3 regions of the Paenibacillus sp. Z6-24 genome follow, and region 3 is predicted to be linked to each of the others. Evidence: predicted binding sites of a transcription regulator. Region 3 holds the regulator's gene; each other region holds the start of a gene.

Region 1 (7,939 bases), 2.1 Mb from region 3:
TCACTGCGTCGTACAGACCGAATCGGTGATTGCTTCCGCCGCCGACACGCACGGCATACTTTTCCAGCATCCGGTGGCCGGGTGTTGTCTTGCGCGTATCCACCAGTTTGACCGGCAGACCGTCAATTTGTTCCACGTACTGGCGGGTGCGCGTTGCGATGCCCGACATGCGCTGCAGCAGATTGAGAGCCAATCGCTCACCGGTTAAAAGGGAATGGCTGCTTCCTTCTACCCTGGCGATAATATCACCCTGTGCAAGAAACTGTCCTTCTGTGGCAACAGCCGTAAACTGCAGGGACGGATCGACCGTATGGAATACATGCTCGGCGACAGGCAGTCCGGCCAGAATGCCATCCTGCTTGGCATGAATAACAGCCTGGCTCTGATGACCTGCCGGAACGGTAGCAGCTGTTGTAATATCTCCCGAACCTACATCTTCCTGCAGCCACAGCTTGATCCAATTCGTAAGATTCTCCTGATATCCGTTAAACATCATCAATATTCTCCTCCATTAGCCCGTGCGTAATATGCTGTAAAGTATGTTTTTGCCAATCCCGGTCATTGCGCTCCGGGAAATCTTCCCGGTAATGCCCGCCGCGACTTTCCTGACGATACAGTGCCGCCTGCAGAATCAGTGCCGCACATGTCTTCATGTTATGAATCTCCAGCTGCTCCCGGGTACAAAGATCCCGTTGCGGCAGCTCAGGCAGCCGGCTGAGCCGTAATAACCCTTCCTGCAGTAAATGATGGCTGCGGCGTATGCCTGCATAACGGGTCATGATCTGCTGCAGCTGCAGACGCAGCTGAGTGTCCTCGGCTACGAGCAGAAGACTGGGTTTCGAGAGGTTTGTGAATTTATTTACATTTTCCCGGTCGCCAAATGAGCGGCTTGCCGACTGCAGCTGTCCAGACCGATTCGCTCTAGTCTGCAGCGAGTTCGATTGTTCTGTGCCTTTGATCAATGGATTGTGTTCTTCATCCGTTGTAGGTGCAGATACCCGATTGGAGACTTCATTCGAAATCACTGCTATTTCGCTATTATCGGTAAAGTGATCCGTCGACTCTCTCTCTGCTAATCCTCCCTGCCAGGACGGATCGAGAATGCGTTCAACGATTCGTTTGCCAAATACAATCGCTTCGGACAAGGAATTGCTCGCCAACCGGTTCGCACCATGAATACCGGTAGACGATACTTCACCACAGGCGAATAATCGCGGGATACTGCTCTCCCCATGTTCATCCGTACGAATACCGCCCATCATATAGTGGGCTGCTGGAGCAACCGGAATCCAGTCTGCAGCAAGATCAAGCCCATACTTCATACAGGTCTCATAAATGGTCGGAAAGCGCTGCTTCAGCTTCTCCCGTGTCTCGTGAGTAATATCCAGATAAGCGAACGAACTATCCTCCCGCTCCATCTCGCTGATGATAGCCCTTGCCACAATATCCCGAGGAGCCAGGTCACGCAGCGGATGATAACGCTCCATAAAGGCTTCTCCCTGACGATTCCGCAGAATCGCACCTTCTCCTCTTACCGCTTCCGAGATCAGAAAACGTGGCGCACCGGGATAACAGAGCGCTGTCGGATGGAACTGGATAAATTCCATATCGCGCAGCACCGCTCCGGCCCGGTAAGCCATGGCAATCCCGTCGCCGGTCGCTACTTCCGGGTTGGTCGTATGCTCGTACAGCTGGCCACTGCCGCCTGTACATAGTATAGTCGCTTCCGCCTGCACGTAGATACAGCTGCCATCCGGACGCTGCACGATCGCACCGGTGCACTGCTTTTCCACCTGCACCAGATCTACGGTAAAATGGTGATCCCAAACTGTAATACGATCATGTTCTGCTGCCTGACGGGACAGCGCCCTGACAATCTCATAGCCGGTCGAATCCCCATTCGCATGCAAAATACGGCGGTGGCTATGGGCGCCCTCTCGTGTAAGCTCCAGCTCTCCATCTGCCGTATCAAAGGCTGTACCCAGCCGGATCAGCTCATGCACGCCTACCGGTCCTTCCTGGACCAGTACCTCTACAGCAGTCGGAGAACAGAGACCAGCGCCGGCGAGCAGTGTATCCTGCCGATGATAGGCAGGTGAGTCCTCCTCGCTGATCACAGCAGCAATTCCACCCTGGGCATAACGTGTATTGCTTTCCAGCAATGCGTTCTTTGTGATTAATAGCACGTTCTTATGTTCACTTGCGAGGATAGCTGCATACAAACCAGCTATTCCTGAGCCAATAATCAGCACATCGGTCGTATAACACGGAAGCTGCTTCCACCGTTGCACCTCATCATCCGGATGATTATATTGTGCATTCATCCCATACGCCTGCCTTTCCATTCGCATTTACCGATAGATACATTTACCGATCCTTAGGAAGAAGAGACTTCCAGCATTCGTTCCAGCGAGATCCGTGCGCGGTCTGCTACAGCTGGCGGTACATAAATTTGCGGCTTCATTGTTTCCAGGCAATTGACGAGTTTTTTGAGATTGTTTACTTTCATGTTGGGACACACCAGATATTTACTGGCAAAATGAAAAGCCTTTTCAGGACTGTCCTTGCGCAGCTGATAACCGGTACCGTCTTCCGTACCTACGATAAACTCTTGACAGTCCGATTCCCGGCAGTATTTGATAATCGCAGTTGTACTGCCTACAAAGTCACCCAGTGCGACCACTTCAGGACGGCATTCCGGATGAACGACAAACTGGGCATTCGGATGCTTTGCTCTCATTTCGACGACATCCTTGACGGTGAGCATATCGTGGGTATTGCAATATCCTTCCCAAATGATCATTTTCTTGTCTGTATGCTGCTGCACATAATGGCCGAGGTTTTTATCCGGCACCCAGATAATCTCATCGGAATCCACCGACTGGATGACCTTTACCGCATTAGCGGATGTACAGCAGATATCCGTTTCCGCTTTGACATCGGCAGAAGAGTTAATATATGTGACGACTTTGGCATTCGGATGCTTTTCCTTGAGGCGGCGCAGTCCATCGACATTGACCATATCAGCCATCGGACAGCCTGCTCGTTCGTCCGGAATAATGACTGTTTTGTTCGGTGCCAGTATTTTAGCGCTTTCTCCCATAAAGTGAACCCCACAAAATACGATCGTATCCGCATCTGTCTGTGCTGCCTTCTGAGCCAGCAAAAATGAATCTCCCCGAAAATCGGCTACTTCCTGAATCTCATCCCGCTGGTAATAGTGCGCCAGAATAATCGCATTTCGTTCTTTTTTCAGCTGAAGCAGACGCTCCCGTAATTCCACGTCACGTTCTGCCTTTTTCTCCAATGCCAGAGCTTCCATGAATTCATCTCCCTGTAGTAGTTTGAGACAGTTTTCACAATCTTGGACGTTTATAGGTGAATCATTGAATGAGTAGTCTTCTTCACCTTTGTGAAAAAAATCTCGTAGCAGACTTCAAAATGTGTCAGAATTGTGATCAACATCTTCAATAATGTACACAATCCCCTATATGATTGTCAATCTGTTATTTGGTATAAGTTAACAATTTCTTTTGGGTCCCATCTTCATTCACCAATATGGATGTCATCGTCTAGTCGCTACTCCCCTGCTTTTTTGCAAAAGTATATAAAAAGCCCGAAGATCATTAATGATCTTCGGGCTTTTGGGAATTGATTGATTACATGGGCTTAGGAAGCTGGAGTACCGCCACCTGGGCCACGATTGTCATCAGAGCCACCTGTTGGATTGTTTGGAATATTTCCGCCCGCTCCCGGTTCTGATGATGGATTGTTGTCTTTGTCGAGACGCACTTGGGAATCACCAATGCTGTCAAAAGTAGGTTCGCCGGTTTCGGAAGGACCACTGTCATTGCTGCCAGTATTGCCTTCACCCATACCCTCAAGTGATCCATTTTCGATCAGGTATTTGATTTGTTCGAAGTCCAGTGTCTCTACTTCAAGCAATGTCTGTGCGACCAGATGCATTTCTCTGGAGTGCTTCTGCAGCAACTCACGACAACGCTCATACGATTCTGTAATGAAGCGATTCATTTCCTGGTCAATTTCGTAAGCAATCGCATCACTGTAGTTCTGCTCATGTCCGAAATCGCGACCCAGGAATACCTGACCCTGTGAGTTACCAAACTGCATTGGGCCAAGCTTCTCACTCATACCATATTCCACGATCATGCTGCGCACGATGCTGGTCGCCTGCTGGAAGTCACTGTATGCGCCGGTACCAATCTCACCGATGTACAGTTCTTCCGCTACGCGTCCGCCGAGGAGACCGGTTACTTTATCCAACAGTTCCTGCTTGGTTACAAGTGTACGATCTTCTTTTGGCATCATGATTACATAACCGCCGGCACGTCCGCGTGGTACAATTGTTACTTTGTGTACCATATCGGCATGCTCCAGGAAGTAACCAACGATAGTATGCCCTGCTTCGTGATAAGCGACGATACGTTTCTCGCGGTCACTGATCACGCGGCTGCGTTTCTCGGTACCGACGATAACACGGTCAATCGCTTCGTCCACTTCGCGCATGGAGATGTCACGACGGTTGCGACGGGCTGCCAGGAGAGCTGCTTCGTTCAACAGGTTCTCCAGATCGGCTCCGGTGAAGCCGGTCGTACGCTTCGCAATGATGCCCAGTTTGACATCCTTAGTCAGTGGTTTGTTACGTGCGTGGACTTTCAGAACCTCTTCACGGCCTTTAACATCCGGACGATCTACCGTAATCTGACGGTCAAAACGACCTGGACGCAGAAGCGCAGGATCCAGAATATCCGGACGGTTGGTTGCCGCTACGATGATAATACCTTCGTTGGCTCCAAAACCATCCATCTCAACGAGCAACTGGTTGAGCGTTTGTTCACGTTCATCGTGACCGCCGCCCAAGCCAGCTCCACGCTGACGTCCTACTGCGTCAATCTCATCGATAAAGATGATACATGGCGCATTTTTCTTCGCATTCTCAAAAAGGTCACGTACACGGGATGCACCGACACCGACGAACATTTCGACGAAGTCAGAACCCGAGATGCTGAAGAAAGGTACTCCCGCTTCCCCGGCTACTGCACGGGCAAGGAGTGTTTTACCAGTACCTGGAGGACCCACCAGCAGTACGCCTTTGGGAATCCGGGCTCCAACGGTATTGAATTTACGCGGATCTTTGAGGAAATCAACGACTTCGACGAGTTCCTGTTTCTCTTCGTCTGCGCCGGCTACATCCTCAAAAGTAATCTTTTTCTTCTCTTCGTTATACAGACGCGCACGGCTTTTGCCAAAGTTCATCACTTTGCCTCCGCCACCCTGAGCCTGATTGAAAAGGAAGAAGAAGAGAATAAACATAATCACGAGCGGGATCATGGATGTGATAAAGGACAACCAGATACTGTCGCCTTCCTTAGGTTTAACGGTTACCTGCGTCCCCTTGGTTTCACTGGCAGTGTTAATTAAATCCAACGCTGCGTCGGTGGCAGGGATGTAGGATGAAAACTGTTTGGTCTTTGCACCTTCAGGCTGCTCTTTGTACATACCGGTAACCAGATAAGCATAGTTATCATATTGAATCGTTACCGAAGATACATTGCCGCTATTCAGTGCGGTTTTGAGCTGGTCATATCTTGGATTATCGGCAGCTTCACTTCCGTCACTGACGTAACGGACAATGCCCACCACGACTAAAAAAAGTATTAAATAAAATCCAGAATTCCGGATGAACCGATTCATCCCCTACCTCCTCTCAAGACACTTAAATTATTTTACCATAGCCCGTCTGACGTTCTCAATAGATGTCAGAGTGCAATAACAGATATTGTTAATAATGAGTATTATACCCATCCCTTGTCCAATTTCCATTATTGCCCGCGGGACCAGTAATTAGTTTGAATAAATTTCCGGTTTTAAAATCCCGATGTAGGGGAGATTCCGGTAGTGCTCGGCGTAGTCCAGACCGTAACCGACGATAAAGGCATCCGGAATGATGAATCCCGTATAATCTGCCTCAAGTTTAACGGTTCTGCCTGTTGGCTTATCGAAAAGAGTTACTACACGCACACTCTTGGCATTGCGGCCATGGAGAATCTCGATGAGGTAGCTGAGCGTGAGTCCACTATCAATAATATCTTCAACAATCAGTACATCCCGGCCTTCTATGGATACGTCCAGATCTTTAACAATCTTAACGACACCGGATGATTTGGTGGAAGCGCCATAGCTGGACACTGCCATAAAATCGATCTCCAGTGGTACTTCGATCCGTTTTACCAGATCGGCCATAAAAACAAATGCGCCTTTCAGAACACAGATGACAAGTGGATTGCGGTCCTTGTAATCTTCACTGAGCTTCGCGCCCAGTTCCAGAATTTTCTGCTGAATTTCTTCCTCGCTGATGAGCACTTCTTTGATATCGTTGTGCAACTTGGATGAACCTCCTACATTATACTTATCAAGCTAAATCGATGAAAATCAAACATTATTTTGCAGACTTTATCCGTCTCATATAAAGGCAATGAACCGAGCCCGGATGCAAAAGTGCCTCCTGTGAGCGCCGGACTCCCGGAATCCACAGTATGCGGCCCTGATCATCTGCCAGTAATGGCAGGCAATCACGCTGAGACAATGGTATTTTGGCATCGATAAAAAGATTTTTAACTTTCTTCGTTCCACTGCCCAGGAGCCTGATAATATCGCCGGGACGGCGGGAACGCAAATAAAGCGGAAAATCCGTTAAATCCGCATCGAATAACGCTTCATCCGAAGAAAGCTGTAACGCTTCGGAATGACACTCTTTCCATTCCAGCAAACGAATCTCCACCTGATCAGAAGATCCCGGTATGGATATCAAAGCATTTTCACGCTGCAGAGGAATACAAAACGCCTCTATTTCCCTGCCCGTATCATGCATAAACCGGATATTTTCGTACTCTCGTACGCACACCAACCGATCTCCGACATCCAGATTCCAGCTTGTGAGATGGCTCTGTACAATCTGCTGGCGGATCAGTTCGATTTTGGCAAAATCAAATTGTTCAGCAGTTGATGACAGATAATTTAATATTAGTTTAATCAACCTCCGTTGTAAAGCGACATGAGCGCCTGCAAAGGAAGTCACGGAAAATGAAAATGATCCTTCTTTTTCTTTAACCAATTCAGCATATAACGCCTCGGTTTGCTGCTGAATATATTCACTTTCTGTTCCAGCAATCTCGGCAAGTCTGGCCAGAGTCGGCACCAGCTGTCTGTTATACTGTTCCAAAAAGGGCAAAACGTCCAGTCGTATGCGGTTCCGCGTATATTTACGGTGCTCATTACTGCTGTCGATCATGTACTCAAAGCTGCACTCCTCGCAACTACGAATGAGGTCTGCCTTGTATATACGCAGAAAAGGCCGGACAAGTTCCACTTTTTTTTCGGTTCTGCGCATTTTGATGCCGCTGATTCCTTCCGGACCGGTACCGCGTATAATCCGCATCATAACCGTCTCGGCCTGATCGTCCATATGATGGGCAAGCGCAATGGAATTGGCATTGTAGCAATCAGCGACCTTATGCAAAAATCGGTATCTCAGTTCACGTGCTGCTTCCTGAGCCCCTTTGCCGGTCTGTTCCATATAAGCCGGTGCATCGACCTGCTCCAGTTCAAAAGGTATACCAAGCGCTGCAGCCTGTTCCCTGACAAATGCAGCTTCCTCTGCCGACTCCTCCGGACGAAAGCCATGATTCATATGGGCACAGATGACCGTCCAGTTGTATTCAGGTGCCAGCTGATGCAGTACGTGCAGCAGTGCAATCGAATCCGGACCGCCGGACACGGCAACTACAATCCGGCTGCCTGGATGCCATAGTCCTTCCTGCTGAACAAGCGTGCGGACATGATCAAGTATCCTGTTCCATGTCTGCGGCTCCATACTCTTCTCTCCTATCGGTTAACCTTTGATATAAATGGCAATGTA
Region 2 (7,939 bases), 2.4 Mb from region 3:
CAGATTAGAGAGCCGGTTCGCCTCGCGATGAATCGTCTCCATATATTTGCGTGATTTCTCGGGCTTTACTTCACGGTGCAGCAGAATCTCCACAAAGCCGAGAATGCTCGCCAGCGGCGTGCGCAGCTCATGGGAGACAATGCTAACAAACTCATTTTTCATCTGATCTGCCTGCTCTTCCTCAGTACGGTCACGGAAGACGAGCAGATAATACTCCTTCATGTCTACGCCTGTAATCGTATTGATATACAGCTCCAGATAATAGATGGAACCGTCACGTCCCTGAAGCGAGAACTGGGTTTTCCAGTCGTCGGCAGGACTCAGAATCGCCTGCTGAATCTGCTCGCTCAGATTCTCCGTATGCACGCTGTGTGTATCCAAATAATCTCCGAGAGACGCAATACTCGCACCGGTCTTCAAATCCGGAAGCACCTGGCTCACCTGCTTATTGGAAAAGGACACCGTGCCCTCCCGGTCGCATAATACGAGTCCTTCATACAGCGAATCAATAATCTCCTGAATAGCGTCACGCTGCTGCCGGATCATCAGCTTTTCTACTTCCAACTCGGCATTCAGTTCTTCCAGCCGGATGCTCTGCTTGAGACGTTCTTCCCCAGCCAGCTGGGCCTGATACGCCATACCAAACTGGTTAATCAGTCCCTCTGTCAGCATTTTGTCGTGAATCTGTACAGCTGCACTTCCATAGCTGGTCAGCAGCAGAAATCCGATCACCTGCATCTGATCGTCATAAAGAGGATAATAGTGGTCATCCGCACGCTCATATCCGCGGTGAATACCGCGTTCTTCACCGCTCAGTACCCGGCTGCGTACGATCGGCTTCTTTTCTTCTATAACCTGCAGAGCCGGTCCGAATAATGTAGTTTCAGCAGTCTGTTTCACATCTTCCGGCCATCCGAGAGTATGAATGGCATGAAAAGTCGAATCTTCCTGTCCCGATTGAACAACGAGCATCAATGCATCATGATGGGTGGCTTGCAGCAGTGCCCGCAGACTGTTCTCCAGAAATGCATTCATCGTCATGAAACCGTTCAGCTTTTCCTGATACGAGTTAATCAGCTGCAGTTGGCGCTCACGGTCGGTCAGCTTTGCCAAAATGACTTCCTGCTCATACTGCTGCACCAGAATCTCTTCATTTTGCGCTTCCAGTTCATCATGCTGCTCGGCCATCTGACGCAAATTTCTTTCCAGTTCGTGATGACGCTCCCTTAACTGATCGTTCATATGGTTAATGCCAACCATCAGTCCGCCAATCTCATCGTTATTAATTCGTTGATCCAGCCGTATATCTTCCCCCTGGCTAATGCGCCGGACAGCGGATTCCATCTGTATAACCGGTTTGACGATCAATTCACGCAGATAGCGAATCAGCAGCAGCGCTGCCCCCAATCCCAATACGATAAACACAAGCGGGATAAACAGCACCAGCGAATTGAGCTGCTGACTCTGCTGCATCAGCAGATTAACTTGATCTCGTTCGCTGGTAATCAGCCGCTCCATTTCTTCATTAACGACACCGACCAGTGCGGTCGTCGTCTGGGACATCCTCTCAATCTCCGCCTGGCTGTCCTCCTGCTTCATTTGTTGAATGGCTGGAAAGTAACTGAAATACTCTTCGCTGTGCTGCACCAGTTCATCCAGCTGCTGCGCCATACTGGTCGTATGGCTGAGCTGTGTACGATAATCCTCCAGTTCACTCCGGAAGCTGTCCCGATCGGTACGGGCAGCCGTCAGAAAGTCTTGCCGGCCATACGCCAGGTACGCAAGGAAATTCGATACTGTGGAACGATAATCTTCGCCCATTTTCTGAAGCCGATTCTGCTGATCCAGATGATAGTTGATCTGACCCGTAATCTGGGAGACCTGCTGCTTAAACGTCCATTCCACAGCAAATACGATCAATCCGAAAATCAAAAAAACGACAATCGTCCACCGGGCAATTCGGCGCGCCAATCCCCCGCGGGTCTGCATCAGTTATTCCCCGCAGCGTCAGGCAGCAGTTCCTCTACCGCATCCAGCAGCTGCAATGGACTGAATGGCTTGGAAATATAAAGCGTAACCCCTGCCTGCTCTGCCCGAATCCGGTCTTTTTCCTGTGCCTTGGCGGTCAGTAGAACGACCGGCTTGTCCGCATTAACACTATCGCTGGCACGCAGCCATTCGCACACCTCGATTCCTGTCGCTTCGGGCATCATATAATCGAGAATAATCAGGTCATATGGCTGATCAGCCAGCTTCTCCCGTGCAAGCCCTCCATCTTCGGCTTCTGTAACCTGATACCCTTCGTCTTCAAGTGTCTCCAGCAGCAGGAATCGCAGCGCAGGCTCATCCTCGGCAATTAAAATACGAAATGATGACATCATCTGTTCCTCCCTGTATATTGAATATGGTGAAATGTACATTTTACTACCTGATAATAATTAACAATAAATGGACTAATTTAAAAACAATAGTAATTTAATCTTACCATAGTTGTAGCGTCCTGCTGAGTTCTGTTCATGGAATAAATCCATTTTGGATACATCGACTTCCGTGTCGCTGCAAGTATTGGAGAGAGCGCTCCGCCTAACCAGCGCCGGACAAAAGAATAGACTTTCAATTTTATGTCGGTTATAACGATGAATATACCAATAGGTCCTGAAGCTTAATCTGCAACTACATTCCCCTACTACTGTGTCAGGAAAATGGGCAGCGGATCTAACTTATGTACGGATGCCCGGCTCCTGTGGATTAGCCCGATATTACAGGTTCTGCTGTCCGGTATTTACTTTTCGGGAGATGTTCACGTTTGCCGGGTTCTACAATGCGATTAATCACCAAAATATGATATAATAACAAAGTATTTCACTTTACAGTTAGCGTCTGTTATGGCTGAATGCTTACCGTTCTTCCAACTGAGAGTCGTACAGCAAAAATATCGCATATTTACAAAATAACTTACATTCAGGAGAGGGGTTTGTCCTTTATCATGTTACAATTCAGTCCCTCCTTTTTACAGATAGGCTCTACCGTCGGTCTGCTCGTTATCGCCCTGACCGCCATTCTCGTACGTTCCCGAACGAACCACCGACCTGTTAATGTCAAAAAGATTCTGATTCCGCCGCTTGGCATGAGCACCGGATTTTTTATGTTTGTTGTGCCTGACTTCCGCGTATCATGGCTGTGGGTACTCGGTGCGTTTCTCGCAGGCTGGTTTATTTTCTCGTATCCGCTGATTCGCGGTACCCGGTTCGAGCATAACGGCACCGATGTGGTTGTACAGCGTTCCAAAAGCTTCCTGTTTATTCTGATCGGGCTGCTGCTGATTCGTCTGCTGCTGCACCGGTTTATCGAGAATTACATTACTATTCCGCAGACGGCAGGTGTGTTCTTTATCCTTGCTTTTGGTACCCTGCTGCACTGGCGGCTCGATATGTTCCGCAAATACCGCAAAATTACCGCAGCTGCGGATTCCAAGCCTACGGTATAAATAAAATCATGATGCTGCATCGAGTGTTTTCGCAAAGATGTATAAGTACCTTTGATGCTCATCCTTTTAATCTTCTGTGTCTCTGTCAGCAGCACATATAACAGCAAAAAAGCTAACCGCCTGGTAATGGTGGTTAGCTTTTTTGCTGTTATTTTGCGGCTTACTTTTTCATTTTATAAACCATGTGGCAAAGTGAGCGCTTTTACCTTTTCGTATCCCATGAGTTGGGCAATCCCTTTACCAAACGGCACCATCCTCTGCCGTCCAGCAGCATATCGATAAGGTTGGTCTTTTACTCTTCTGCTACTTTGACCAGCTGCTTACCCAGGTTCTCGCCGGTGAACAGTCCGAGGAATGCTTCCGGAATACGGTCGAATCCTTCGACGATATTCTCTTTGTATTTGAGCTTGCCTTCACGGACCCATTGTCCCAGCTCCTGCAGCGCCTGTACATTCTCATCGGCATAATCGCCGACCAGGAAGCCTTTGAGCAGCACGGTGCGAGTCAGCAAGGCCGGCAGAATGCGCGGTCCCATCTCCGGATTTTCCTGATTATACAGGGAAATCTGTCCGCACAGCGGAATACGTGCATTACGGTTCAGCTGCTCGATTACCGCATCGGTAATGTCCCCGCCCACATTTTCAAAGTACACGTCGATGCCATCCGGGCATGCTTTTTGCAGCGCTTCGCGAATCGGCTGATCGGTCTTGTAGTTGATTACTTCGTCGAATCCCAGCTCTTCCTTAAGATAGCGGTTCTTCTCATCCGAACCGGAGATACCGACGACCCGTGCGCCCTTGATCTTGCCGATCTGTCCGGCGATCATACCGACCGCACCGCCTGCACCGGATACGACCATCGTCTCGCCCGGCTGGGGATTCCCGATACGCAGTGTGCCGTAATAAGCCGTCAGTCCGGTCATGCCGAGTACACCAAGGGCTGTCGTGATCGGTGCCAGCTCCGGATCGACTTTGCGCTGACCATTGCCATCGACGATCGCATAACGTTGCCAGCCCCAGCCGCCTGCGATAATATCACCTTCCTTGTAGTCCGGGTGCTTGCTGCTGAGCACTTTGCCGACCGAACCGCCGGTAATCGGTTCTCCGATCTGGAATGGAGCGGCATAGGATTTGGCATCTTTCATCCGTCCGCGCATATACGGATCGACAGATACATACAGTGTCTTCACGAGCAGCTGCCCATCTTCCGGACTGCTCAATTCAGCCTTGTTAAACGAAAAGTTCTCCATCTCAGGTGTTCCCTGCGGACGACTCGCCAGTGCAATATATTCATTTTGTTCTTCAGCCATAAGTAATTCCTCCCATAAATTAAGTATTCCGATCCAAAAGACTATTATGCATTATAATCTGCATGCCCGATTATTCCTGCAGATGCAGCACAATCGGCATGGCACTTCTATTATTACCCTTCCTACCTGAAATTAAGATGAAATCAGCCAATTTATCCTACAAATTTCCGATAAGTCTCCTGCAGCCAGATTCCAGCTTTGCAATTTCTGCTGCCGAACTTCTGTGCATGAATTTCATTTTCTCCCGCTGTCCGATTCAGCAAAGAAGGTAGATTGTTCGCCTTTGATATGTATTTTCAGATATATAAAAGGGGGAAACGATATATTTCCGCTCTATAAGTTAATTATTGTGACATATTTCCTTATTATCATTCTGATAAAAGTATGTATAATAGTAGATATGGAAAGTTAATTAACATTCGAATTGAAGCAATCATTCTAACCAAGCACAGTATTCACCGGCACGTCCGGGAAATACTTTAATATTATGAATACAGGAGGGCTGTACAGCGTGGGAAAAAAGAACAGAAAAGTAGCCATTGTCGGCGTAGGAATGGTCGGAGCGGGATGTGCCTATTCCATGATCAACCAGTCGATTGCCGATGAGATTATGATGGTGGGACGCACCCACGAGAAAGCAGTCGCTCAGGCGCTGGATCTCTCGCACTGTATGGACTTTACGTCTCATCGAACCAAAGTGTATGCAGGCACACTGAATGACTGTGGCGATATGGATATCGTCATTATTACAGCCGGGCCCAATCCCAAGCCGGGCCAGGACCGCATGACCCTTCTGCATGAAGCTGCAATGATCGTACGCGAGATTACCGATCCGATCATGGCAAGCGGGTTTGACGGTATCTTTATCATTGCCGCCAATCCGGTTGATGTGGTCACTTACCTGACATGGCAGTACTCCGGTCTGCCAAGAGAACGCATTATTGGTACAGGCACATCCATTGACTCTTCCCGTCTCAAGACGATTCTGTCTGATGTGTTCTCGATTGATCCGCGCAGCGTACACGGCTATGTACTCGGCGAGCATGGCGAATCCCAATTTGTCGCCTGGTCACATGTCACGATCGGCGGCAAGCCGCTGCTGCATATTATGGAGCAGCATGCCCAGCGCTTCCCCGAGCTCAGTCTCGACGATGTGGCACTTAAGACACGGGATGCCGGCTGGGAGATCTTCACCCGCAAAGGCCATACCCAGTTCGGCATCGGCAACGCGCTCGCCCATATCGCCCGCTCGATTCTGTATGATGAGCACCGGATTATTGCCGTATCTGCGATCCTCGACGGTGAGTATGGTGAACAAAATGTATGTGCAGGCGTACCCGCTATCATTTCCGGAGAAGGTATTCAGGAAATCATTGAGCTGCGATTGGAAGAAAACGAACAGCGCCAGTTCCATCATTCCTGCCAGGTGATCCGCTCTGCCATTGAGCAGGTACAGGTAATGGTGTAAAGAATGCAGCGATATAGGCTCACAAGACCCAGCGATTTATAGGTATTGTCTATGAACTTATAGGCACATAGCGATCATATGGATATACAGAACCCGGGTAGTTAAACCGGGTTCTTTTTGTTTCAGTATCTTGCTTTCATTATTACTCTGTATCCCGCTTGGCTCAATGTTGAAGGCTGCAAGAACCATAACATTGAATAAGCTAATGGGTTGGGCTATGCTGGAATATAATCATCAACCTTTTGGAAAAGGAGATCGCACTGTGCATCCACTGATCAAACATTATTTATGGGTTACACTGCTAACTTCGGTCATTGTTCCTACCCTGCTCTTGATTATGGATCGAGATTCGGATACGGATCTGATTCATTTCGGCTGGGAAGACCTCATCGGAATAGTCATCTTCGCGGTGATGACCAGCTGGAGTTTTATTCTGATCGGTGGAGGCCTGTTATCTGCGCTGCTTCGTTATTTTGTAGCAAAACGGCTGGTACTGCCCCTTTTTCTGGCTATTGCACTGGTTCTATATGTAGTGTCTGTCCTGACTGTACTGGACATACAAATTCTGTCGGTTTATATAGCCGTATTTGGACTGTTTGATGTACTGCTATATAGAAATAAAGACCAACGGCTACAAAAAAGCACCGATACATGACTATAATGTACCGGTGCTTTGCCATTTATCATATTCCCTCTTCAAAAAGGCCGGACCAATCTCATCCACTCAAAAAAGTCCTAATATCTACGCGATAATACAGGATTTCATATCCTCTTTCGTACGTTCTTATCCGTTCTCTTACTTCACCGTCATGACCGGACAATGAGCATGCTGAATCACCTTGTGACTCACGCTGCCCAGGAACAGCTCGGATACCGCACTTTTCCCGCGTGTACCCATAATGATCAGATCCATCTTTTCATCGTTGGCAGCATCACAGATCACAGTCGCCGGATCACCGGTGTGATAGCGCACCTCATACTGTACGCCTGTCGTATCCAGATACGCACGATAAGGCTCGGTCATCGCATGACCTTCTTCATCCAGACGCTCATCCACATCCACCCCGAGCGGCGGCTCCGCTACCATCATGACCGGATTCACATGCAGCACGGTCAGACGTGGTGCGATCTGCAGCCCTTTCGCCAGCTGCACCGCATGTTCCAATGCACGCTGCGCATGCTCGGAACCATCAACTGCCACCAGTATACGCTGATACGCTGAACTACCCTGTACTTCTGCCATGATCTGTTCCTCCATTTCATCTATTTGATACCTGTCAGTCCACTATATACTCCATATACAGCCTTAACTTTTTTTCCAATGCTCCATATCCTTACTCATAGAATCTTCCTTTGGAGCTTCTTTTAATTATTTTCCAACTCTTCTTTAAATCTCTTAACACTTTCAGGTCTTTTAACTCTTTCAGTTCTTTAAGGTCTTTTACCCTGCTCCAATCCAAGCTTCCCGCACCAAGCGGAGCAAAGAGAATTCTGCCAATGACCGACATTTAAGCAGGGAGATCGACCGCCATGCGGTCATTCCAGATCTCCCTGCTTAACCGGAGGGAATGGCAGAATCTCTTTGCGCAGCGGATGATGCAAGCACACCCCAAATTAATGCCCGTGCGACACATCAATTCCCGCCAGATGACGACGACGCACCGCCAGCACGATT
Region 3 (7,939 bases):
AATCGCCATTGACATATGGCGCTGGCTGATCATTTCTTCATCCTGACGCATCGCATAGATGGCAGCTTCATTCATTACGCTCTCCAACTGTGCACCGGAGAATCCATAAGCTTCTTCAGCCAGTTTGTCCAGATTGGTTTCCGGACCCATTGGCTTGTTGGCAGCGTGCAGTTCCAAAATATGCTTGCGGCCTTTTTTGTCCGGCAGATCGACCTGGATATGACGGTCAAAACGACCAGGACGCAGCAGTGCGCTGTCCAGCATTTCCTTGCGGTTGGTTGCAGCAATAATCAGGATACGTGGTGCTTCGTTGCTGTAGATACCATCCATTTCAGTCAGCAATTGGTTCAGCGTCTGATCATACTCACGCTGCTGTCCACCTTCACGCTTACCGCCGATTACGTCAATTTCATCAATAAAGATAATCGCACTTTGTTTATTTTCCTTGGCAGCGCGGGTACGTGCATCCTTGAACAGATCACGGATACGTCCTGCACCAACACCAACATACATCTCCACAAATTCACTACCCGAAGCGCTGACAAAAATAGAATTTGTATAATGTGCAGCCGCTTTGGCCATCAGTGTTTTACCGGTTCCCGGAGGCCCTGTCAGCAGGATACCTTTGAGCGGGCGGATACCGAATTTATTGATTTCATCATGACGTACGAGGAAATCGAGTGCTTCACGCAGTTCGCGCTTGGCATTGTCCTGACCCCCGATTTGCTCAAAAGTCAGCTTGACCGGACCGTTCTTTTTGCGGTTGCGTTCCTGGCTGGCGCCGACAGCGAGTCCGCCGCGTGCCTGCATGAAGAACAGGATTCCACCGACTACAGCCACCAGCAGCAGCAGCGGCAATATATTATATCCAACGTATAACAGGAAAATGAGCAGGACAGGTACAAATCCGATAATAACTTCTTTGGTCCATTTAGGCATTAGGCATTTCCTCCTGTATCTTGAGTACTGCGCGGCAGAATGAGAAATTTGCTGGCTTTGCCGTTGCTGAGCGATACATAGACATTGCGGTCATCCATCTCCGCCTTGGCGTGAACACCATTGTTCAGCTTGGCGATTTCTTCAAGAGTTTTTGGTATTTCAGTATATTCACGATTGGCCATTGCCTGGGATACAGGGAACATGGCGTTCTCCCAGATCTGATTTAGCTTGTCATTCGAATGGTCAACCACTTCTAGTTTGAGAGTACGGGTACCAAGAATATCAGTGCTTTGCTTATGGATTTGTTGAACAAGAGCCCCCAAATCTGCTTCCGGTTTCAAATCGAGTTTCAAAGCGATCTCTTTCTGGTTAATAGTAACTTGGGCGGAAGTCACACCCGGATAAGACTGAACAATTTTCATGAGTGGGTTGTGCAGAGTAAGCTGACGATACGTAAACCAGCCCCCAAACAGTACGGCAATTGAAACGATTACGGTAATCATAACAGGCATTGCCCGAAGTTTCATACATGTCCTCCTCTGTGTATATACATGGTGCAGTTATTTTATATAACTTTATTTCGGCAGACATTAGCCTTTCGGTAACCCAAAAACGACAGGTTTTTTTGTGATTCTTAAAAATATTTTACACAAATTGAAGATAATTGTAGTATATCATAACCATTTACTCCTATTTAAGGCAACTCTATGAACTTTTTTTACATATAAGAGATACTGTAAAATCTGAAATTGTATGCTTGTATTTATGCATGCGAATATTTTCGGTTTTTTTGTTATTTTGTTATTTTGTTATTTTGTCGAAGATGCTATACAGAAATCGTTTTTTTAACGGTAAGTTTAGAATATTAGCTAAAAATATCATTAGTCTGCATCTGGAAATAAATATCTTCTTTTTCCATATATGATGTGATCTAATCATTAATTAAAAAAGCTTATTACTATACTACTGCTTTTCGATCATCTGCTGCAAGTTTACCCAAGCTTTAGCCCCCTATACCGCTACACTACAGAATAGGGCAAAAACTGCAGGAAACGGTGTCCCAGTTCAAGCTGTAAGACAGAAAAAGTAATTCATAAAATCTACAAAAAAAGCGACCGTACAGGAGTTGGTACTCTCTGCGGTCGCTTTTTCTATAATTACACATACAATTAGCTCTTGTACACCCAGACCGGATCATTCATGATCCGGTCCTTGCTCTTCGTCCACTATTCTAGGTACCGATCAGAGTATTCGGCATTTCCATCGGTCCACCCAGCTTGGTGCCGTCACGGAAATTGTAGAATACATAATAATAATGATCCCCGGATTTGGCAAAAATCTGCCATGCATATTTGCCGTTGTATGAACCCGGTATGGCACGAACCACTTCAGCGCCCGGCAGATCCGTCTGTACCAGCTGCTTGGCCTGCTGAACGTTCATCGTTCCTGCTGTTTTCTCTACATGTACAGCATTGGCTCCCTGTACCGGAGTACCATCTTTGTTAAACTTGACCCAAACCATGACTTCCTGCTGCTGATCATTCTGTCCCTGTACGACCCAGTAGATCGATTTGTCATTCCAGACCGACTGGTATGTCCTTGTTAGTGACGTCAGATTCGCCTGCTTCTGGGCAATCTCCAACGCTTGCTGTTCATTGCTCCACGGCTTGGCCATAACATGCACATAGAACTGGTTCACGCACAGTACAATCAGACCTACTACCGTAATAATAATCGCTATCCACTTGCCACTTCCCAAATTTCGCAAGACACGCCATCCTTTCTGTTCAACTTCCGGTTAGCGTGTGAGCAAACCTTCAAAAGCAAGCTGTGCTTCACGGCGGATTTTCTCTTCATCCAGCGTCAGCGATACGCCATCCTTGATCAGCTGCTTGCCATCTACCCAGACATGCAGTACGTCCTTGGCACTCGCGGAATATACCGTATGAGAGATAAAGTCCGTAAACGGCAGGAAATGCGGCTGATCGATATTCAGAGAGGTAATGTCCGCTTTCATGCCTACCGCAAACACGCCTGTATTATCAAGGAATACGGATTTCGCACCATATTCGGTACCCATGCGCAAGGCTTCCAGTGCCGGTACCGCTGTAGGATCACCGGATACGCCTTTGTGAATCAGGGCTGCGAGACGCATTTCTTCGAACATATCCAGATTATTATTGCTGGCCGGTCCGTCGGTACCGAGCGATACGACTACGCCTGCACGCAGCAGATCCGGTACACGGGCTACGCCGCTCGCCAGCTTCAGGTTACTACCCGGGTTATGTGAAATGGTTGCTTTGTGGGCAGCCAGTGTCTGAATCTCTTCATCTGTCAGATGCACGGCATGTGCCAGCAGCGTCGGACGAGTGAATACACCGAGTTTCTCCAGGTGGGCTACCGGACGCAGACCGTAGTCACGTACGTTTTGCTCCACTTCAGCGATCGTCTCGGACATATGTGTATGCAGCGGCACATCGAGATCATGTGCGGCCTGAACGAATTTCTCGATAAATGCCGGCGGGCACGTATACGGCGCATGTGGAGACATCATCGTCGTAATGCGTCCGTTAGCTTGACCGTGCCAGTCGCGTACAAACTGTACCGCCTGATTCAGCTTCTCGTTTTGTTCTTCCTCCGAGCACAGACCGATAACACCGCGCATCAATACCGCTCGCATTCCCGACTGCTCGACCACTTCGGCCACGCGCTCGGAACGGTCATACATATCGAGGAAAGTAGTTGTACCGCCTTTGAGCATCTCCAGTACAGAGAGTGCTGTACCGGTATAGACATCATCACTCGTAAATTTGGCTTCCATCGGCCACATTTTCTCCTGCAGCCAGACCTGAAGGGCCAGATCGTCGCCATATCCGCGCAGCAAAGACATGGCCGCATGACCATGACTGTTAACCAGACCCGGAATGAAGAACTGGTGCCTGCCATCTACGATGGTCATTTCTTCCTGGTCAGCAGGCTCCTCCTCACCCAGATAGGTAATGATATCATTCTCGATGACCATATGGCCGTAGAGTACTGCTTTTTCTCCATGGGAAGCTGCAAATATCCCGTTTTTGATCATCCATTTACTCGGTGAGTTGTTCATTCGTCTCTAATTCCTTTCCATCTTCAAGGTAGTAGGCCAGACTAAGCAGATCGGTTGTAAAATCTGCCGTATGCACACGCACATGCGGTGGTGTCTTCAGAATAATCGGTGCAAAATTCAGAATGGCTTCGATGCCTGCTTCGATCAGCTGATCGGCAACACGCTGGGCTTCGGTATTGGGAACGGTAATGATGCCGACCCGAATATGTTTGGCTTGAACGGTCTCGGCCAGTTCATCAATCGGTTGCACAGTTAGTGTATTGATCTGTGTGCCTACCTTGGGCGTATACGAATCAAAGATCGCTACAATCTTCATCGTCTCCTGCAGATAGGCATTATAGTTGGAAAGCGCATGCCCCAGATTACCCGCTCCGATCAGCGCTACATTGATCTGCTGATCCAGTTTGAGGATATGACGGATCTTCTCGATCAGATAGGATACGTCATATCCGATTCCCTTTCGGCCAAAGTCACCGAAGTAAGCGAGATCCTTGCGAATCTGGGCCGGGTTCAGATCCAGCTTTTGCCCCAGTTCCTGCGAGGATACGGTCGGTACCTCGCGGGTGTGAAGCTCATTCAAGTATCTCAGGTAGACAGGTAATCTTCGCACGACCGCTTCTGATATTTTGTCGGATTTCATGCTTGCTCCCCCTCTTGATTTGCAGCATCCTTTTCGTTCTCACGATGGCTCAGCCATTCCGCAATACGGGGAACCATTTGCTGGGTAGGCATATGTTCCATTTTCGGACCGGGCAGCGAGTAGAGAAAATGCTTTCCGTAATACGACTCGATGACCCGGGTGTCATAAATCAGCACAATACCGCGGTCATTCGCTGTCCGGACCAGTCTGCCAAAGCCCTGTTTGAACCGGATAACTGCCTGTGGTACAGATAATTTCATAAATGGATTTTTCTTTTCTTTTTTGAGCCGTTCGCTTTTGGCTTCTACCAGCGGATGGTTTGGCGGCTGGAAAGGAAGTCGTACAATCGCCAGACAGGTCAGTGCCTCTCCGGGAATATCGACACCTTCCCAGAAGCTGCTCGTCCCTAGCAGTACGCAGGCCGGATGCTCCTGGAAGCGGCGGGTCAGCTTGGTTCGGCTGCCTCCATCCACACCCTGTCCGAATACAGCAATGTCACTCTGTGATAATTTCTCCTTCAGAGGCTCATACACCTGCTTGAGCATCCGGTAAGAAGTAAATAAGACAAGCATGCGTCCGCGCGTAGCCTCGGCAGCATCCGCCAGTGAATGGGCCAGCATGCTAACAAAATGCTCATCACCCACGCTGCCCTTGACGCTTGGGAAGTCTCTCGGGATCAATACGAGCGATTGCTCTCTATAGTTGAAAGGCGATTCCAGCATGGCGGTGTTCAGCTTGCCTTCCTGTTCGGCATCCTTTAGTCCCAGCTGCTCGATCATATACTGGAAATTTTTGTCGATCGACAGCGTCGCCGATGTCAGCACAATACTTTTCTTTTTGTCAAAGAAATGCTCCTTGAGCTGCTGGCTCACGTCGACAGGCACAGCATACATCTGAAGAGACTTGCTGCGATAGTTACCGTTGGCTTCGTACCAGTACACCGTATCCTCGCTGTCCAGCTTGATAAAGTGACGAAGATCGTCGCGTACACCGGTCAGATCCTTGAACAGTCCGGAGACATCTGTTACTAATCCGTCACTGTCCAGCACCTCGTCCGATTCCTTGATCTTGCTCATCACCTGCTCGCCTTTGCGGATAATCTGGCTGAGGCCGATATGAATCCGGTTCTCCAGCTCGGTGATCCCGGCCCATTCGTCCGGTTTCTTTTGCGGCAGCAGGCGAAGTGTGAACTGTGCAGCTTCACCGGGAGCCGCATCACTGCGCTGCGGCAGCAGGGCGAACAGCAGCTCACTGAGCTTGTCCCAGTCTTCCTTGACATCCGTCAATTCCGGGTACAGATTATCGATTGCAATGGCCCATTCCATACCGCGTTCACTGCCGGAAGATCCCAGCTGCTGACGCAAAATCGCCAGCTGGCCGGTCTTGCTGTCCTTGAACAGGCGAAGCATCGGATGAACCAATGTGAAATATTTCATGTGCATGCCCAGATGCTTACCGGCCACATCTTCCAGGTGATGGGCTTCATCAATAATCAGATGTTCATAGGCAGGCAGCAGCTGATGGCCAGCCTTGATATCCGTAAACAGCTTGGAATGATTGGTGATGACTACATCGGCTGCACCGGCTTCATGCTTGGCCCGGTGATAAAAGCATTGCCGGAACCATGGACAGGCGCGTCCAAGGCAGGAATCCGTATCGCTGGCGACCGTTTCCCAGAAATCGCCGCCCCGGTTACCCATATTCAGCTCTTCATCATCCCCGGTCTCGGTCGCTGTCAGCCAGACGATCATCTGTGCTGCAATCAGCACATCTTCCTTGGGACTCTGAAATTCCTTTGTATTTATTTTATGCTCAAATTTGCGCAGACACAAATAATGCTGGCGTCCCTTGAATACGGCAGCACGAAAAGCAAACGGAATGACCTGAGTAAGCAGCGGAACATCCCGTTCGCGCAGCTGTTCCTGCAAATTAATCGTATGCGTGCTGACCATGACTCTCTCGCTGTTTTTGACGCTATGGTAAATGGAAGGCAGCAGATAACCAAGCGACTTGCCGGTTCCTGTTCCTGCCTCGATCAGTAAATGCTTCTCATCCGTAAGCGCACGCACCACTTCATCAAACATATGATTCTGCGGCTCACGTTCTTCATAATCGGGCAGCAGCTTGCGCAGATTGTCCTTGACCTGCTCCAGGAACTCATCAAAGGAGACATCCGCAAGCGGCATGCCTTCGCGCGCTTCCTCTGCGGACGGGATATCCATCCAGTCGCCTACCTTGAGGGCCAGCTGACGGTAAAAGCGGTGCTCATCGAGATCCTGGGCAGGCTGCGCTTCACGCTGCATACGCACACCGTCAAAATACCAGCCCAGATCGCTGTCCTGGTTATCAAACAGTTCGGATAGACGCTGCACGGTAATCAGCGGCAGACCATCCAGCTCTTCGATGCATTTAAGGAACACATAAGCTGTCGCCAATGCATCGCTGTCTGCCTGATGAGGACGATCATGCTCGAACCCCAATGAACTGCTGACCATGCTGAGCTGATAGCTCGGCAGATTCGGGAAAAAAATACGCAGGAAATCCATCGTATCCAGCACTCTGCCGGTAAATGGCAAATAACCGGTACGGTCCAGCGCACGCTGCAAAAATCCCAGGTCAAAAGCTACATTATGCCCGACCAGTACGGCATCTTCCAGCAGCGGTATCATCTCCAGCATGACGTCATCCAGTTCGGGAGCATCTGCCACATCTTCATTGCGAATACCGGTGAGTCCGGTAATAAACGGAGGAATCTTGCCTCCGGGCTTAACCATGGAGCTGTATACCTGTGTAATGGTTAAATCATGATCTATAACAGCAAGACCCACCTGAATGATATCATCCGAGGACTGGGTTCCTGTTGTCTCAAAATCCAGTACGGCAAATTTCATGGATGTCTAAATCCTTTCCTTGCAGTCGTCACACCTGATGTCAAAATGTTCACCTATCAGCATACCAGAACGAGGCGGTTTTGAAAACGTGGCGAGGTGACGGGAACTGCCGCATCCTGCATACAGCCTGTACGGCTGTACGGCAATCTCTCTCCCGGCCGCCCGGGTTATCCTTTATATACATAAAAAAGGTGATACATGACGTGTTTGACAGGCACGCGGTATCACCTTGCTTAGGCGTTATGTTTCTTTTATTATACATGATTTCGCCGGGTTCGCCTACGCATATTATCCATTTCACCGGCTTCCATCGGTAATCATCATGATTCCGATTTCTTTTCCGGAAATCCAGAGTGGGTGAAA

What was found. Region 3 encodes Rex, which represses fermentation and respiration genes when NADH is low (regulators of the CRP and FNR family bind a similar motif). Its sites were predicted from a motif close to TTGTGAAATATTTCACAA; they were not measured.
Region 1: a site for Rex is predicted at 3,345-3,362, ahead of nadA (quinolinate synthase NadA). Genes of this name have one in related genera too.
Region 2: a site for Rex is predicted at 5,144-5,161, ahead of M1D61_RS20105 (L-lactate dehydrogenase). Genes of this name have one in related genera too.

Annotation. Positions count from the first base shown of each region.
Region 1 is NZ_CP096398.1:5,015,395-5,023,333, forward strand. Features, by position in the region: gene nadC (carboxylating nicotinate-nucleotide diphosphorylase) at 1-496, opposite strand, end outside; gene nadB (L-aspartate oxidase) at 486-2,324, opposite strand; gene nadA (quinolinate synthase NadA) at 2,378-3,322, opposite strand; gene ftsH (ATP-dependent zinc metalloprotease FtsH) at 3,670-5,715, opposite strand; gene hpt (hypoxanthine phosphoribosyltransferase) at 5,866-6,405, opposite strand; gene tilS (tRNA lysidine(34) synthetase TilS) at 6,461-7,894, opposite strand; gene M1D61_RS21750 (protein kinase domain-containing protein) at 7,913-7,939, opposite strand, start outside.
Region 2 is NZ_CP096398.1:4,633,303-4,641,241, forward strand. Features, by position in the region: gene M1D61_RS20085 (ATP-binding protein) at 1-1,989, opposite strand, end outside; gene M1D61_RS20090 (response regulator transcription factor) at 1,989-2,378, opposite strand; gene M1D61_RS20095 (CcdC family protein) at 2,987-3,487, shown strand; gene M1D61_RS20100 (NADP-dependent oxidoreductase) at 3,780-4,796, opposite strand; gene M1D61_RS20105 (L-lactate dehydrogenase) at 5,308-6,264, shown strand; gene M1D61_RS20110 (hypothetical protein) at 6,527-6,919, shown strand; gene M1D61_RS20115 (universal stress protein) at 7,061-7,507, opposite strand; gene M1D61_RS20120 (MFS transporter) at 7,879-7,939, opposite strand, start outside.
Region 3 is NZ_CP096398.1:2,007,738-2,015,676, reverse strand. Features, by position in the region: gene M1D61_RS08915 (AAA family ATPase) at 1-939, opposite strand, end outside; gene M1D61_RS08910 (hypothetical protein) at 939-1,466, opposite strand; gene M1D61_RS08905 (cell wall elongation regulator TseB-like domain-containing protein) at 2,171-2,707, opposite strand; gene M1D61_RS08900 (amidohydrolase) at 2,738-4,045, opposite strand; gene M1D61_RS08895 (redox-sensing transcriptional repressor Rex) at 4,026-4,685, opposite strand; gene dinG (ATP-dependent DNA helicase DinG) at 4,682-7,576, opposite strand.